Nitratifractor salsuginis DSM 16511: one gene and its partner. The protein of the gene in region 2 interacts with the protein of the main gene of each other region in a pairwise test. Links are inferred from orthologs where the notes say so. Each region holds a gene or a part of one and is shown on either strand. Other genes may lie near its edges.

Region 1 (7,887 bases), 1.3 Mb from region 2 along the record:
TCTTCTGCTTCCCAGCAAATGATGGAGAAAGAGGATCTGGGCGAAGAGGGGGGCAAAGATGTTGAGGAGGGGAATGTAGTTGAACAAAGCGGCGATGAGGGCGATGAGGCGGGATTTTTTGGTCTGGCGTTTGAGTTCGGCGGGATCGGAAATAAAGAGGGAGCCCACATCGTAGACCGTCGGTTCACGCAAGAGAATCGACCAGAGCCAGAGCATCCAGAGCTGCCCCAACACGGGAACGAAGATCAGGGGCAGGGTGAAGAGGAAGAGGAGCAGAAAGACGACGCTGGCTTTGAGGGTGTAGTAAAGGGAGCGATGAATGGCGGGGCTGCCCACGGGCTTCACGCCGTAGTCCCGCTCGGCCAGGCGGATAAGAATTTTCTCACTATACAGGGAAGTGAGGATGGAGATGGTAATGATGATGAGCATATAGCCCAGGGCCAGGGCAGCAAGAGCGGCTCCCGTGGCCTGGAACCAGGCCCAATGGCCGACAAGGGGGATCATCGTAAGATAGGAGGCGACAAAATGCTCGAAGGGCTTCCAGAGCAGGCCCAGCACCAGAAGCCAGAAGAGGAAGCTGCCCAATCCCACTTTGAGAATGAAGCCCAGGACCATCGGGCTGAGGATGTCCCGGAAGGTTTTGGCGAGGGTTTGGGAGAAGTTCATAATAAACCTTTTTATATAGGGTTAATGGTTAATAGTGAATGATTAAGGATGGCATTTTTTCAAAATGCTTCTTTAACCATTCACCAAAATAGTAGTGCAGGCTATTTTCTATAATTCCTCATAAATTCTACATACCGTCTGGCCGAGGCGTAGAGCTCGGCGACCTCTTCGTCGCTGAGCTGGCGGACCACTTTGGCGGGGGAGCCCAGGATCAGGGAACGGGGCGGGAAGATTTTGCCCCCCGTTACCAGGGCTCCGGCTCCGACGATCGATTCTCGGCCGATGATGGCGCCGTCGAGGATCGTGGCGCTCATCCCGATGAGGCAGGCATCTTCGACGGTGCAGCCGTGGAGCATCACCCTGTGGCCCACGGTGACGTCATCACCGATGATCGTGGGGTGGCCGTCGCTCTTGTCGGGATTTTTGTAGTGGGTGACGTGGATCATACTGAGGTCCTGGATATTGCTTCGCGCGCCGATACGGATGCGGTGCACATCACCCCGAACCACACAGCCGAACCAGATCGAAGCATCTTCCCCCAGCTCCACATCGCCGATCACCGTGGCCCCCGGAGCGATCCAGCTTCCGGCTCCAAGTTTGGGGCTCATTCCCTGATATTCCAAGATTCGAGGCATTTTGTTTCCTTTCCTTTCTTTTCGTGTTACGTGCTAAGTGTTACGAATTTAATATTCGGTTACTCGGTTATTCGGTTACTCATTACTCGGTTGCTCGGTTATTCTCAGCTCTCCTTGAGCAGTTTCTCCGCCAGCCGTTTGACATAGTTGTTGCCTTTGCTGTTGTTGTGTTTGCGGGTCCGTTCGTAGAGTTTGTTGACATATTTCTCCAGCAGTTCCTGGGAATTGACGGGGCGCTCTCCCTCTTTGGGATGGACTTCGACATAGTCGCCGTCACTCCGGAGTACCCAGCGCAGCTGGTTGTCGGCCAGCTGCAGGGTCAGGATCTGCTCGATACGCTCCGCCAGGGCCGGTTCGATGATAGGAGTCATCAGCTCGATGCGGCGGTCGAGGTTGCGGGGCATCAGATCGGCGCTGGAGATGTAACAGCCCACTTCGTCGTGTTTGAACCAGTAGATACGGGGGTGCTCCAGGTATTTGCCGATGATGGAGGAGACAGTGATATTCTCGCTGACCCCCTCGACCCCGGGCCGCAGGCAACAGATCCCCCGAATGATCAGTTCGATGCGGCAGCCCTTCTGCGATGCTTTGTAGAGGGCGCGGATGATCTCGGGATGGGCCAGGGAGTTGGCTTTGAGGATCATATGCCCCTCGCTGCCGTACTCCGCTTCTTTTTCGATCAGTTTGAGAAGCTTGGGCTTGATCTGGTTGGGCGACATATAGAGGGTCTGGAGCTTGGCGTAGGCGGAGAAGCCGGTGAGGAAGTGGAAAAAGCGTGTCGCGTCGTTGTTGAACTCTTTGCGGGCGGTGAAGTAGCTGATGTCGGTGTAGATCTTGGCGGTGCCGGGGTTGTAGTTGCCGGTGGCAAGGTGGAGATAGCTTTTCAGTTGACCGTTCTTCCTCTTGATCACTTGGGCGATCTTGGCATGGACTTTGAGGCCGGGGATACCGTAGACCACGTGGGCGCCCGCCTCTTCCAGCTTCTTGGCCCAGCGCAGGTTGTTCTCTTCGTCGAAGCGGGCTTTGAGCTCTACCAGTACCGTCACTTGCTTGCCATCCAGGGCAGCGTCGATAAGGGCTTTGACGATGGGGGATTTGGCACCGACGCGGTAGAGAGTCATCCGGATCGCCAGAGTATCGGGATCGGCGGCGGCCTGCTGGATGAACTTCACTACCGGCTCGAAGCTCTCGTAGGGATGATAAAGGATGCTGTCCTGGGCTTCGATGGCGCTGAAGACCTCTTCCCGGTCGAAGGGGGGCAGGGTTTTGGGGGTGTATCCCGGTAGGAGCAGATGGGCCAGGGATTTGTCACCCACGATCTGCCAGAGGGCTCCCAGGTTGAGGGGGATGGATCGGTAGTAGTAGATGTCGCCTTCTTCTACCCGTAGATGGCTGTTGAGAAACTCCACCAGGTCTGGATCGGCATCGCCGGTGAGCTCCAGACGGATGATCTGGCCTTTGTTGCGGCTGCGCAGCCCCTCCTCCATCATCTCCAGGAAATCGTCGGCCTCCTCCTCTTCGATGGCCAGGTCGGCATTGCGCGTGACCCGGAAGGGGGTGCTGGCCACTTCGGTGTAGCCGGGGAAAAGGTCGCCGATGAAGTGCTCGACGACGCTTTCGATGGGGACGAAGGTGTGATCGGCCTTGAGGAAGCGGGGGAGCAGCCGGGGGATGCGCACCAACCCGTGCTTGAGGTTGCCCTCCCGGTCCTGGAGCTTGACCGCCAGGGCGAAGCTGAGGTTGTTGAGGTGGGGGAAAGGGTGGGTGGCGTCGATGGCGATGGGGATGATGACGGGGTAGATCTCTTCGTAGAAGGCTTCACGCATCTTCTCCCGGGTGGCGGCATCCAAGGCATCGAAGGGGCGGATATGGACTCCTTCCTCTTCCAGTTCGGCGGTGATGGTGGTGTAGCGCTCTTCGAGTTCCTGCTTCTCCCGGTGGAGATAGTCTCGGATGGCCTGGAGCTGCTCCGCGGGGGTGAGGCGGTCGGGTCCGGTCTCCTGGATCCCCGCCTTGTAGAGGGAGATCAGCCCGGCGACACGGACCATATAGAATTCATCCAGGTTGGTCCCGTAGATGGCGATGAATTTGAGGCGCTCCAGGGGCGGAAGCTGGGATTTGCGGGTTTGGGCCAGGACCCGGGTGTTGAACTGAAGCCAGGAGAGTTCCCGGTTGATATAGAGGGAAGGGTCTTTCAAATCGAGGGACATAGTTACTCCGAAAATTAGGAATTAGAAATTAGTCGTTAGGAATTATTTGGATTATATCATCTCTCTCAAAATGCAGCGTTTTACGCTGCCCCATAATTTCTCATTTCTATTTTCTCATTATTTAGAGCTTCTTGATCTTGGCAATCTCATCCCTTAGCCTGGCCGCCTCTTCAAAATCAAGCTTTTTCGCTGCTGAGAGCATCTTGGCCTTGAGCTCTTTGACGATGCGCTGGCGTTCGGCTTTGGGCATCTTGTCCGTTTTGGAGTGGCGGTTGTAGAGTTCGCCCGGTTCGGCCACCTTCAGGTCGGTGTCGAGTTCCCGGACGGTGGTTTTGGGGGTGATGCCGTGTTTTTGGTTGTATTCGATCTGCTTTTGGCGCCGGGCCCGGGTAGTTTCGATACAGGCTTGCATCGAGGGGGTGATCCGCTTGGCGTACATCAGCACCTTGCCGTGGACATTTCTCGCTGCCCGGCCTGCGGTCTGGATGAGGGCGGTTTCGCTGCGCAAAAAGCCCTCTTTGTCGGCATCGAGGATCGCCACCAGGCTCACTTCGGGGAGGTCGAGCCCTTCGCGGAGCAGGTTGATCCCCACCAAGACATCAAACTCTCCCAGACGCAGGGAGCGGATGATCTGGTTGCGCTCGATGGCATCCAGGTCGGAGTGCATATATTTCACCCGCAGGCCCAGGTCGTTGTAGTAGGTGGTGAGCTCCTCGGCCATCTTTTTGGTCAGCACCGTCACCAGGACCCGCTCGCCCCGTGTCGTGACCTCCTTGATCCGGTCGTGGAGGTGGGCGACCTGGTTTTCGCTGTCGATCACTTCGATCTCCGGGTCCAGCAGCCCCGTCGGGCGCACCACCTGCTCGGCGATGACGGCGGAGTGCTCCGTCTCCCACTCTCCCGGTGTGGCGGAGACGAAGAGGTAGGCGGGGGCTTTGTCGATGTACTCTTCGAATTTCAGGGGGCGGTTATCCAGGGCGCTGGGGAGGCGGAAACCGTACTCCACCAACACCTCCTTGCGGCTGCGGTCCCCGGCGTACATCCCACGAAACTGCGGCAGGCTCACGTGGGACTCATCCACCATCACCAGATAATCCCTGTGCATCGCTTCGAAATAATCCAGCAGGGAATAGGGGGTCTCGCCCGGCTTCTTGCCCGTCAGGTGGCGTGAGTAGTTCTCGATCCCCTTGCAGACGCCGGTGGTCTCCAGCATCTCCAGGTCGAATTCGGTACGCTGTTTGAGGCGGTTGTACTCCACCATCCGGCCCTCTCGCTCATAGAATTTCAGTCGCTCGCCCAGCTCCTCTTCGATGCTCTTGATGGCCCGGACCATCTTCTCCCTGCCCACGATGAACTGGTTGGCGCTGTAGAGGGTGAACTCCTTGAGCTCGTGGACCTTCTCTCCCGTCAGGGCGTCGAAACCGATGATCGCTTCCACCTCGTCGCCGAAGAATTCGATCCGATAGGCCAGCTCTTCGCTGTAGGCGGGGTAGATGTCGATCGCTTCCCCGCTGACCCGGAAATCCCCTCGGTCAAAGAAGTCGTCGTTGCGCTTGTAGCCCATCTCCACGAATTTGAGCAGGAGTTCGCGTTGGTTGTACTCTTCGCCCACGACGATCTTCTGGACGATGCTGCGGTACTCCTCAGGGCTTCCCAGGCCGTAGTTGGCACTGACAGAGGCGATGACGATGACGTCGTCGTGGCTCAGCAGGCTGGCCGTGGCGCTCAGACGTAGCCGTTCCAGCTCGGCGTTGACGGAGCTGTCTTTTTCGATGAAGAGGTCCTGGCGGGGAATGTAGGCTTCAGGCTGGTAGTAGTCGTAGTAGCTGATGAAATATTCGACGTGGTTGTTCGGAAAGAAGCTTTTGAATTCGCTGTAGAGCTGGGCCGCCAGAGTCTTGTTGTGGGTCATGATGAGGGTGGGGCGCTGGGTCTTCTCGATGATCCGTGCCATAGTGTGGGTTTTACCCGATCCGGTGACACCCAGCAGGGTCTGATAGCGGTTGCCGGCTTCGATGGAAGCGGCCAGTTTCTCGATGGCTTCGGGCTGGTCGCCGGCGGGCTGATAAGGTGCCTGGACTTTGAATTTGGGCATGGATCTCTCTTTCCTGTCTTTCCTGGGGGATAACGCTCTTTTGTAATAATTTGATATTATATCGGAAGCAATCAACCATCGAAAAAAGGATGAAACTGTGACCGCATTGGATAAACTGAAAGAAAAAGTAGAAGGCTGGAAGAGCCGCATCACCGAGTTGGAAGCGGAGAACGAGGCGCTGCGCGGTGCCAACCGGGATTTGACGACACAACTGGAGCAGTGCCGTGAGGGAAGTAGCCAGGAGCTCGAAGCCCTCAAAGCCGAGCGCCAAACCCTGGCCGGCCAGCTTGAGGCCAAGGAGGAGACCATCACGGCGCTCCGGGCCGAATTGGAAGCCAAAGATGCCGAGATCGAGGCGATCATCGCCAAGGTCGAAGCTCTTCTGGAATAAGGAATATCGATGAGAGATCTTACCCTGACTGTCAACGGCCTGCGCTTCAAGGCCAAAAACCTCGACGATGAATTTGCCGCATACGTGGAGAAACTTTTGGAGGAATCGGGTGTCCAGACCAACCGGGACAATCCGGCAGAGAAGCTCTTTCTCGCCTATCTGCGCCTCGCGGCTCAATCCTACAACTACGAAAAAGAGATCGAAGAGATCATCAGCGGTGAATAATCCGGATTCACCCTTTATTGGTTAAGCGTTTCCAGAAACTTTCACACTCTTCCCCGTCTTCTTTTGTCTTTTCTTCGGTGATCAGCTCTATATCTTTTGTCAAGTCATCCAGCTTTTTCAAAAGCAGTGAATCCATTCTTTCTTTGGCCCGATGAGCACCTTCAGCGGCGGTATTGGGCATGAGAATCATAAACTCGGTATCCGCAATCCGGCACACAGTATCGCTGAGACGTGTATCTTCCTTCAAGACTGTCTCGACTTCTAGAATAGCGTCGGCGAGTTTTTCCATATTGTGTCTGTTTTTCTCCTTCACATTGATATGCATACCGGAGAGTGGACGTCCTGTGCGTTCTGACTGTGCGCATAGATGTTTGAAATTCTGATGACAGTATTCACGGTCCTGAAGTTCTTCCCTCGGAGATTGGATGACATACCTACAGACTTGACAGTGCATGTAGTATCTTATGAAATAGACCAGCAGGAGGAAAAGGCCGAGGCTGAGGGCGATGAAGACAAAGAAGAGGTTTCGAATCCGATCCAGGGTGAGTGTATTGGTCCGTTCTATAGCAAAAGTAAGTTCATGTGCACGGGACCAACACTCCAAAGCCTTGGAACTTTCCGGTTTGGAAGAGAGTTCGTGCCAGCAGGAGAGGAGGTTTTGGAAATCTTTCCAGGGTGTGGAGGGACCGACATAGAGCTTCAACTTTTCCTGTTTGCGGTACCATGGTTCGATTGTTCGAAAGTTTTTCTCGATTGCCGACCGAAGCCGCTTACGTTGGGACGCCTCCTGTGTTAAAGTGAGTGCGAGCATCATTGCTCCGTTTTCCGATGTTTTTCGAACGACCGCCTCTCCCTCACCGACAGAGTTTATCTGGTGATAGAGAAAATAGAGAGCTGCCGGTGTCAAAAGTATCCCGATATAGAGTAGCCAGGTGATACGATAGGCTGACCAGATACTATGATTCTTTTTCATAGAGTAGAACTCCTTGTTAGCTAAAGTCGAGTGTAATTATTGCACGATTAACGTTCCACGAAGCGGAATTGGAAATCTGCTGGTGTCGATCAGGCTGCGGAGCCGGTCGCATTGACTGTTCGTTGTCGTGCCGTTGGCTTCGATCACCAAAGTTTCCGTATTCCCTCCCTGATCCTCGATTTTAAGCATAAGACACCTATTGATTCCCCCCCACTGGATATCCAGTTCCGGTTTACCAGCTATCTGTGTAGCATCTCCTTCATTGATTAGTTCCTTTACACTATATGACATCTGAGAAAGATTTGATTCTGTTCTACCTTTAGTGACAGCATAAGCGGCGATGTCTTCTGCCGCTATCATTATATTATGTGCGATGGTAGACATCAGTGCGTCATTTCGAGTTGCGGCTAGTTTGGGAATGGCTACTGCTGCCAAAATTCCGATAGTTACGAGCACAAAAACCAGCTCTATAATACTAAAGCCGTTTCTTAGGTGTGTATGACTGCCCAACTCCCGCCTCCGTTCTCTTAAAATATTAGAATATTCTTTTTATACTAATTATAGTAAACATAATTTAAAATAGTTTTATTTTAATAGTATTTTGTCAAAATATTTTTATAGACTAAAATTAACTTAAGTATATTTCCTGTAGAATTGTATGTGTGAGAGTATGAATTTCTCACGGATTTTAT
Region 2 (9,395 bases):
TCTTCCGCCTCTTCGCTGTAGAGGTCGTAGGGGTCTTCGAGCCTGTCGATCACATCACGGTCGATATCGGCGGCGGGGATACTCTCGGCCTCCAGGCGGCGCTGCACCATCCTGCGATAAGTGCCGAAGGAGGCCAGAACCACCAGAGCGCTGCTCCAGTAGCCCACCTGAGCACTCGCGATCACCCGGAGATCCCCCACGATCAAGGTCAAAAGCAGCAATACTCCATCCCCAGCCAGCAGGGTCAGCAACGTGCGTCGCATCAATCCTCGTCGTCCTCATCATCGTAGCGGCGCTTGTTGTACCGGGGATCCCGCGCCAGCTCATCGAGGGAAGCTTTCTGTTTTTTATAGGCGATCTGGATATTCCGCAGCGCGGCCCCCAGGCCGATTAATACGCCGATCCAGAGGGTCCAGCCCGCTCCCGTAAGCCGCTTGAGCCCCAGGCCGATGGCGACGCCGATAAGCACCGCCACCACGATGGAGATCCCCAGACTCAGGCCGTCGGCCGCGGTGACGATCTTTTTGATTTTGGGGTCGTTGTCATTCATAGCTTATCCGTGGATACTCTGCATCGCTTCGTAAGCGATCCGGATCGTCTCGTCGATCAACGCGTCATCCAGGGCGGTGGAGATGAAGCCCGTCTCGTAACTGGAACAGGCCAGATAGACGCCCCGGTCCAGCATCGCGCGGTGGAACTTTTTGAAATATTCGTTATCCCCGCGCTTGGCATCTTCGAAATTCTTCACCGGCTCATCGGTGAAGAAAAAACCGAACATACTCCCCCGCACTTCGGTCACCAGAGGCAGGCCCGCGCTTCTAGCCGCCGCTTCGAAGCCTTCCATCAGCTTGCGGGCACGCTCGGCCAGGGTCACGTAGAGGCTCGGGTTGGCTTTGAGCTTCCGCAGGCTTGTCAATCCGGCCGCCATCGCCACCGGGTTGCCGCTGAGGGTCCCCGCCTGGTAGACCGGCCCTTCGGGACTGAGCTTGTGCATGATCTCCGCCCGGCCGCCGAAAGCCCCTACGGGCATTCCCCCGCCGATCACCTTGCCCAGGGTCACCAGGTCGGGCCGGACGGTGGTCAAGCCCTGCGCTCCTTTGAGGGAAGCGCGGAATCCGCTCATCACCTCATCGAAGATCAGCAGCGCGCCGTGAGCGTCGCAGAGCTCGCGCAGCCCCTGCAAAAAGCTCTCTTCTGCCGGGACCAGCCCCATATTGCCGGCGATGGGCTCGATGATCACACAGGCGATCCCTCCCTCGCTCTGCTCGAAACAGCGCTTCACACTCTCCAGATCGTTGTAGGTGGCCAGGAGGGTATGCTTGGTCAGGTCCGCCGGCACACCGGGGCTGCTGGGAGCGCCGAAAGTGGCCGCGCCGCTGCCCGCCTGGACCAGCAGGCTGTCACTGTGGCCGTGATAGCAGCCGGTAAATTTGACGAAATCATCCCGTCCGGTATAGCCCCTCGCCAGACGCAGGGCGCTCATCACCGCCTCGGTACCGGAGTTGACGAAACGAACCTTGTCGATGGAATCGAAGAGCTCCACGATCTCTTTGGCCAGGGCCGTCTCAAGCTCCGTAGGTGCCCCGAAGCTCAGGCCCTTTTTGGCAGTTTCGATCACCGCATTTTCAATCTCGGGATCACAATGGCCGAAAATGAGCGGCCCCCAACTCTGGACGTAATCGATGTAGCGGTTGCCGTCGATGTCGTAGAGGTAGGGCCCCTCTCCCCGCTCGATAAAAGGAGGCACGCCCCCTACACTGCCGAAGGCCCGCACCGGGGAATCCACGCCCCCCGGAATGTATCGGTAAGCCTCTTCAAAAGCCGCTTCACTCTTCTCGTAACCCATAGTGCCCCTTTGGATATAATTTCACAAATTGATAATTCGGGATTATACTACATTCCCGAGAGAAATCCCGGTAAAGAGCGGTAGGGCAAGGAGGCGGAGATTCGACGATTAGCGACGGGATTTGTCCTCTCCGTGCTGCTGCATATGACCCTGCTGGGGCTGATCCTCTGGCTCATCCACCAGAGCCGGGTCACCCCCAAAGCAATCAACCGGACCAAGATCACCCTGGATTTGACCCGCTTCCAAACCCTGCCGCCCAAAGCACCGGCCTCCCATCCCAAACCCAGGCCAAAAGCTCTGCCGCCCCGTCCCAAGCCGATGCCGCCGAAACCGAAAAGAGCACAGCCGGCGCCCAAACCGATCCTCCGGCCGAAACCCAAGCCTCGACCGGCCGCCAAAAATCCCGAAAAGAAGATCGCCCGGGGGGAAGAACAAAAGCGGATCCAAAAAACGGACGAGAATCTCACCCAAAACAAAGGTGAGAAAAACAGCAAAAAGATCGTCATAAAAATGACCGAGAAAAAGCCGGCTCCGCCCAGGAAAAAGATCGCAACCACACCCAAAAGGAGCAAGGCGCTTCCCCAGAAGAGACGACCCAAACAATTCAGCCGCCCCCGGAAACCGACGCAGCAACGCAAAAGCCGCCGTGCCGTCCGCCATGTCCCCACCGGCCCCGCCAGCCGCCTCATCAAACGGCTCTACGGCAGCAGCTACTCACGAATGAGTTCGACGCAACGCAAATTCGTCGACGAGAATCTCCGCCGCATCCTCCAGATCTCCCAGCAGACCCTCAACTACCTCGGCTACCCCCAGGAGGCCGCCCGCTTCGGAGAACAGGGAACCAACATCGTGCAGTTCTACCTCCACCCCAACGGTGACATCAGCGGCCTGCGCCTCCTGAGGCGCACCGGCTCCACTTCCCTCGACCGCCAAACAATCGAAGTGATCAAAACCGCCTATATGCACTATCCCAGGCCCAAAACGACTACGAAGATCATTATTTATGTGCGGTACAGGCTCTATTGAGAGTCCCTCGTCGCAAGCACGGGGCTTCGCCCCTCAAGTCGCAAGATTTTTTGTACTAAGTGTTACGTGCTACGTGTTAAGTGATTGCCTTGTCTTTCACCACTCTTTTGTTCGGTTACTCATTGCTCCGTTACTCGGTTACTCGGTTGTTTCAAAGTCTCTGCAACTTCTTCAGCGCCGCCTTGACCAGAGTGGCGGTGTCGCCGCTCTCTCCCGCCAGGGCTTTGCGGATCGCCTCTTTCTTGAAGCCCAGGCTCTCCAGGGCCATGACCGCCTCCTGATGATCGGCCGCGGCACTCCCCTCGGCGGTAGAACCGTCGACGATGAAGTCGGCCAATTCCACCAGGATCCGGCTGGCCGCTTTGGGACCGATGCCGGGGACTCTTTTGAGCAGTGCCACGTCTTTGGCGGCGACGATCTTGGCGAAGCTCTCGGGGGTGAAGGTGGAGCAGACCGCCTGAGCCACCTTGGGCCCCACACCGTTGATCTTGAGCAGGGTGTCAAACATCTTCTTCTCGTTCCGGTCGGCGAAACCGAAGAGGAGATTCGCATCCTCCCGGATGATCTGGGTGACGTAGAGCTTCACCTGCTCCTTGCCCGCAACGGTGTTGGAGGTATTGAGAGAGACATTCACCTCATAGATCAGGCCGCCCACATTGAGATGAAGCCAGGTCGGCTCTCTGGCTTCCACTTTTCCTTCAATTCCCACGATCATCGATCCCCCCTCTTTTTGACACTCATTTTAGAGTATTTTCCCTCAAGCGCGTAAGAAAATGGCTATCTGAAATCCCGATGCTCCTGCCGTCAAGCTCAATTCTTATTCAAGCCCCAACTCTTTCGCCAGATATTCTCCCGTACAGCTTCCGGTCTCCATATAGCCGGCTGCCAACTCTTCGGGAGTCCCGGTGGCGACGATCTGCCCGCCCTTGTTCCCCCCTTCGGGGCCCATATCGATGATGTAGTCGGCATTTTTGACCATATCGAGGTTGTGCTCGATGACGATGACGCTATTGCCCAGCTCCGTGAGGTGGTGCAACACGCCCGTAAGCCGGTCCACGTCGGCGAAGTGCAATCCCGTGGTGGGTTCGTCGAGCACATAGAGGGTCCGGCCCGTATCTTTGCGGCTGAGCTCCTTGGCCAGCTTGATCCGCTGGGCTTCTCCGCCGGAAAGGGTGGTGGCGTTTTGCCCCAGTTTGATGTAGTCGAGCCCCACGTCCATCAGCGTCTTGAGCTTGCCGGCGATGGCGGGGATCGCTTTGAAAAACTCCATCGCCTCGGCGACGCTCATATCGAGCACTTCGGCGATGTTCTTGCCCTTGTAACGTACTTCCAGGGTCTGCTCATTGTAGCGGGCCCCATTGCAGGCGTCGCAGGTGACCATCACATCGGGCAGGAAGTGCATCTCGATCTTGATCTGCCCCTCCCCCTGGCACTTTTCGCAGCGGCCGCCCTTGACGTTGAAGCTGAAGCGTCCTACCTTGTAGCCCCGCAGCTCCGCCTCCTTGGTCTGGGCGAAGAGTTTGCGGATCTCATCCATCACCCCGGTGTAGGTGGCGGGGTTGGAGCGGGGGGTCCGGCCGATGGGGCTCTGATCGAGATAGATCACCTTGTCCAGGTGCTCCAGCCCGTCGATCTCGACTCCCTCAACCCGGTTGACCTTTTTGGCCCGGTTGAGGATCTCCCTCGCGGTGGGCAGCAGGGTCTGAAGGATCAGAGAGCTCTTGCCGCTGCCGCTGACCCCGGTGACACAGACGAAGTTCCCCAGCGGGATGCGGGCGGAGAGATTCTCGATGTTGTTGAGGGTGACATTGCGGATCTCCAGCCACTGCTCCCTGGGCCGCTTTGCGTGGGGGTAGCGGATCTCCTTTTTGCCGTGGAGGTATTGGGCGGTGAGGGTCTTGGCCCGCTTGAGCTTGGCCGGGGAACCGTTGAAGACGATCTGCCCGCCGTGTTCCCCGGCTCCGGGCCCGATATCGACGATATGGTCCGCCGCCAGGATCGTCTCTTTGTCATGCTCGACCACGATGACGCTGTTGCCTTTGTCCCGCAGGGACTGGAGAGTGCGGATCAGCTTGAGGGTGTCGCGCTCGTGCAGCCCGATGCTGGGCTCGTCGAGCACATACATCACCCCCGTCAGCCCGCTGCCGATCTGGCTGGCGATGCGGATACGCTGGGCTTCGCCCCCGCTGATGGTCCGGGCGTCCCGGCTCAAAGTCAGATAACCCAGCCCCACATCGTAGAGGAAGAAGAGCCGCTCCCGGATCTCTTTGAGGATCGGCTCGGCGATGAGCTTCTGCTGCTCGCTGAGGTGGCTGAAGTTGCTCTCGTCGGCGAAGTAGGCGTAACTCTCCTCGATGGGCATATTGACGATATCCGCGATGTTTTTCCCGTCGATCTTCACCGCCAAAGACCGGGGGCGCAGGCGGTTGCCCTCGCACTTGTCGCAGACCTTCTCGGTCATATATTCGGCCAGGTCCTTCTCGTCGGTGAACATTTCGTGGGCAAACTTCACCACCCCGGGCCACTCCCGCTTGAGCTTGTGGCGCTTCCAGGTAAAGTTCACCGGTTCGCTCCCCATCCCGTAGAGCACCTGCTTGCGCTGATGCTCGGGCAACTCTTCCCAGGGAATATCGGTAGGGATATCGTTCTGCTCACAAAAGGCGGTGAGGAATTTGGAGTAGTAGCTCTTGTTGAAGCCGTGCATGATCCGCACCGCCCCTTCGGCGATGCTGCGGGAGGAGTCGATGATCTTGCTCATATCCAGGGTATAGCGGATCCCCAAACCGTCACAGGCGGGGCAGGCCCCTTTGGGGGAGTTGAAGGAGAAGCTCACCGGCTCCAGCGGCTCGAAGCTCAGCTTACAGTCAAAGCACGCCAGATGCTCAGAGTAGTGGAAATCCTTGCGGTCCAGCCCTACTTCTTCGTGGTTGAGCACTTCAATCTCCACTTCGCCGTAACTCTCTTTGAGGGCCTTTTCAATGTCCTGGCCGATCCGCTCTTTGGAGCCCTCCTTGACCACGACCCGGTCGATGACCACCTTGATAGTGTGTTTCTTGGTCTTGGCCAATTCGATCTCATCATCCAGGCGCACCATCACCCCGTCGATCATCGCCCGCACATACCCTTTGTGCCGCAGCGATTCGATCATATCGGCGAAGGTGCCTTTCTTCTCCTTGACCAGGGGAGCCATAATGACCAGTTTGGAGCCCTCAGGCAGACGCAGGACCTCGGTGATGATATCACTGGCACTCATACTGGAGATGGGCTTGCCGCAGTGGTGGCAATACTGCTTGCCCACCCGGGCGAAAAAGAGGCGCAGGTAGTCGTAGATCTCGGTGATGGTCCCCACGGTGGAACGGGGGTTTTTGGAGGTGGTCTTCTGGTCGATGGCAATCGCGGGGGTGAGTCCCTCGATCTTGTCCACATCGGGCTTGCCCACCCGACCCAGGAATTGCCGGGCGTAGGAGCTGAGCGATTCGATATAGCGCCGCTGCCCCTCGGCATAGAGGGTGCTAAACGCCAAAGTCGATTTGCCGCTGCCGCTGATGCCGGTGATCACCACCATTTTGTTCTTGGGGATCTCCAGCTCGATGTTTTTGAGGTTGTGCTCTCGGGCACCCTTGACCTCGATGATGTCGTGATGTTTGCTCATAAACTCTTCAATCCTTGTTTTAATTCTTTATTCTCAACGCTCAACGCTCAAATCTCATTTCGCAAAAAACATCTTATAAACCATGATCGCCAGAATGATCGAATACATAACGACAATGAAAGTTTTATGGCGTTTGTTACACACATGCTCTTTGAGCCAGACTCCCAGATAGACCCCGGCCAAAGATCCGGCTCCCACGATCGCGCCGCTGAGCAGATCAATCTGCCCATGCATCAACCGCCCGATCAATCCCGCCACCGAAGAGAAGACGACGAAAAAGAGCCCGGCGCTGACCGCCTTTTTGACCGGATAGTGCAACAGGCCCGAAAGAAGGGGGATCAAAATGATCGCCCCACCCACCCCGATGCTGATGGCGATGACTCCGATCCCTACCCCGATGACAAAGAGCAGCGCTTTGGGGAGGGATCTGCTCTCCTCTTCATCGCTATGGGCTTTGGAAGTCATCATTCGAATCAAGGCAAAAAGTACAAAGCCGATGAAGACCGTCTGCAGCACCCGATCGGGTACATAAGGGGTGATGTAACCGCTCAGATATCCCCCCAAAAAACCACCGAAACCGACAAAGAGCCCTTCCCCCAGTTGCAGGGAACCCTTCTTGATATTGAGATAGGAGCCGTAGACGGAGCTGAAGACCATCTGCATAATGGAGATTCCGACCGCGTGCTTGAAGCCAAAGCCCATCAACAGCAGCACCGGCACCAGCACCGTACCGCCCCCGATCCCGAAAAATCCCGAAAGCGTGCCGATCCCCATTCCGACAAAGAAAAGGAGTATTTCCATACATATCCTCTATAGAGAAATACGCGATTATACCATCTTGGTAATGTGAACTTTCCAAAAGCGCTATGTTGCCTTATGCCCCTAGCTATACTATAGAAACTTGAGACTGATCCTGAAGCTGTTTGACAATAGCGTTGTAGACTTCAGGCAAGCGTTCTTTATCCCAGGGTATTGAGACACGATAAGCGGGAGTTTTCATCGCCATTTTCGCAAAAAATTCAAAGCGTTCTTTCTTCATAAAAGAAAAACTCACAAAGACACTTTGATAAAAAGCCCTGAACTTTTCAATGCCTTCCAGAGGCCTTACGTCGATTGAATCGTTCGGTTCGCATTGTCTCAACTCAAAAAGGGCTTTGAGAAGGGCAGGTTCCCCGGCAAAATTCTCCACGCGACGCCCCAGAGTTTCCGGTTGTCGATAGGGACGATGGTAAGGGAATGAAGGGTAGACAATAAATTCCCCGTTTTCTTGCTTTATCGGGAGTGTATCATCCGCAAAAAGAGTATGCCCGCGTCCAATGAAATAGTCTGTAAGTGTCGATTTCCCCCCGAAGGAGGGGGCAGAAAAGAAAACCACTCCTCCATCGATTTCCACTGCCCCAACATGAAGCATCGTGTAATTTCTTTCCAATTCAAGCGCGATCGGGAAAAAAGTATGATAAATCCAAAATTGAAGTAATCGGGGGGTAAAGTCTCTTCCTTTTGCATAAAGGATGCGTCTACTTTTGCCATCCCAAACCAGGGTCAAGACATTTACAATCTCCAATCCCCAGTCATGATCTCGCTCAATCTTCTCAGGAGAAGTGTTGCTCAAATAATAGCATCCACGTCCAGACAGATACAACAGAGAGCTTCGTCGCTCAAACCCCTGATATGTGTCGATTTCCCTTACTTCGATCGTGTTTAATCTATCGTTGCCGGAATGAGAAAATTTGAAAGAGTCATACTCTTCTTGCAAACTTTGCTGATCGACAAAGAGGAATTGATGTCCATGTATCATACAAACTTCTTCATTTCTCCCCACATCTGACGATATTCAGTGAACTCAATAGAATATGTGTCGGATTTTTTATAAAATCAGTTTTTCTTTTTGTCAGGTTATTCAGGCGGTTCTCCAAACTTATCTTCAGAATCTTTGGGTTTTGGCGGTTCCCATACCACATCGGCACCGCCTATGAGGTGAGTTCTTTTGACATAGGAAGCTTCATCTTCGGCCTCTTCGTCACCGGTTCCTTCATCTTCGTTCGATCCAGATTCTGCGCTCTCCATTCTCTCCGCATTGAGCGAAGAGTTCTTTTCCTCTTCGGTATTGGAATTTTTCGGGTGAAATCCCCTCTCAACTCCAGCGTTCAGAGCCTCATTTGCATCTATGGCAGAGGATGTGTTCTCTGTTTGGGTTGTCGCTGCGCCCGTAGCGGCAGGTTTTTGATTCACTTTATCAGTATTGAATCTCATAAAAGCGACCACTACCAACACAAGAAGAATCACTCCATATAAAATCGCTCGATTTTTCGGCATAAATATTCGTCCCTTTCTATCAAAACGCTACTGAATCCGGCATTGGAAGGTATATCTGTTTATATTGTCCGTATCCATTAGAATGAATCGGTTTACCATCCTTTTTTAGTTAGATTGGTTTCTGTATAGCGGATATTTCCATTTACTTTGACAAAGTTCACACGCCTCATCTTCTGATCATATTCTGATTTTTATCGATCTTGATAGAGGACCCTTTCTTATTACCAGCCAGATGGATCGCTTGGTGGTCCTCCGAATTGATCGGCTTTTGCCCTAGTAGGCTTGGCCAAGCTGCCCAACACCATTATGGATGGAGCCGAATATGCAGCCTTTTTCAAAAAGTTCCGGCGAGCATTAAGCATCTTGCCATTCAGCTTCTCTCTTTTTTGCTTATTCATTTAGGAGTTCTCCTATGCTTTTGCATATATTTATCATTATATCGAAACCACTATCAATATAATTAAATTCATACATAAATTATTGAATCTAAAAGTCATTTCGGCAGCACGACTGGTTTAAAATCTTCCTCAAGTACCGGCCCCCTGACCCATCGGA

What was found.
Region 1: the proteins of uvrA (region 2) and uvrB interact in binary tests that used the Escherichia coli proteins (3 or more experiments, as listed by UniProt). The link is inferred for Nitratifractor salsuginis DSM 16511 from one-to-one orthologs.

The regions. Positions count from the first base shown.
Region 1 is NC_014935.1:2,020,067-2,027,953, reverse strand. The notes cover bases 3,120-6,045. They hold uvrB (excinuclease ABC subunit UvrB), read right to left. Parts: upstream 5,607-6,045; coding sequence 3,633-5,606; downstream 3,120-3,632. Other genes in these bases: NITSA_RS10310 (hypothetical protein), read left to right, coding at 6,007-6,045; NITSA_RS10315 (hypothetical protein), read left to right, coding at 5,704-5,997; NITSA_RS10325 (RNA degradosome polyphosphate kinase), read right to left, coding at 3,120-3,511. In the rest of the region: NITSA_RS10335 (EI24 domain-containing protein), read right to left, coding at 1-666; NITSA_RS10330 (gamma carbonic anhydrase family protein), read right to left, coding at 768-1,301; more of NITSA_RS10325, read right to left, coding at 1,406-3,119; more of NITSA_RS10310, read left to right, coding at 6,046-6,222; NITSA_RS10305 (GGDEF domain-containing protein), read right to left, coding at 6,230-7,195; NITSA_RS11660 (type II secretion system protein), read right to left, coding at 7,232-7,705. UniProt on the Escherichia coli protein: The UvrABC repair system catalyzes the recognition and processing of DNA lesions. A damage recognition complex composed of 2 UvrA and 2 UvrB subunits scans DNA for abnormalities.
Region 2 is NC_014935.1:743,742-753,136, reverse strand. Bases 3,490-6,897 are described here. They hold uvrA (excinuclease ABC subunit UvrA), read right to left. Parts: upstream 6,525-6,897; coding sequence 3,690-6,524; downstream 3,490-3,689. Other genes in these bases: NITSA_RS03760 (sulfite exporter TauE/SafE family protein), read right to left, coding at 6,579-6,897; ruvA (Holliday junction branch migration protein RuvA), read right to left, coding at 3,490-3,587. Outside these bases: NITSA_RS03790 (hypothetical protein), read right to left, coding at 1-263; NITSA_RS03785 (AtpZ/AtpI family protein), read right to left, coding at 263-550; hemL (glutamate-1-semialdehyde 2,1-aminomutase), read right to left, coding at 554-1,846; NITSA_RS03775 (energy transducer TonB), read left to right, coding at 1,979-2,872; more of ruvA, read right to left, coding at 3,024-3,489; more of NITSA_RS03760, read right to left, coding at 6,898-7,325; NITSA_RS03755 (phosphoenolpyruvate carboxykinase (ATP)), read right to left, coding at 7,411-8,322; NITSA_RS03750 (hypothetical protein), read right to left, coding at 8,421-8,840; NITSA_RS11390 (hypothetical protein), read right to left, coding at 9,062-9,238; NITSA_RS03745 (hypothetical protein), read right to left, coding at 9,334-9,395. UniProt on the Escherichia coli protein: The UvrABC repair system catalyzes the recognition and processing of DNA lesions. UvrA is an ATPase and a DNA-binding protein. A damage recognition complex composed of 2 UvrA and 2 UvrB subunits scans DNA for abnormalities.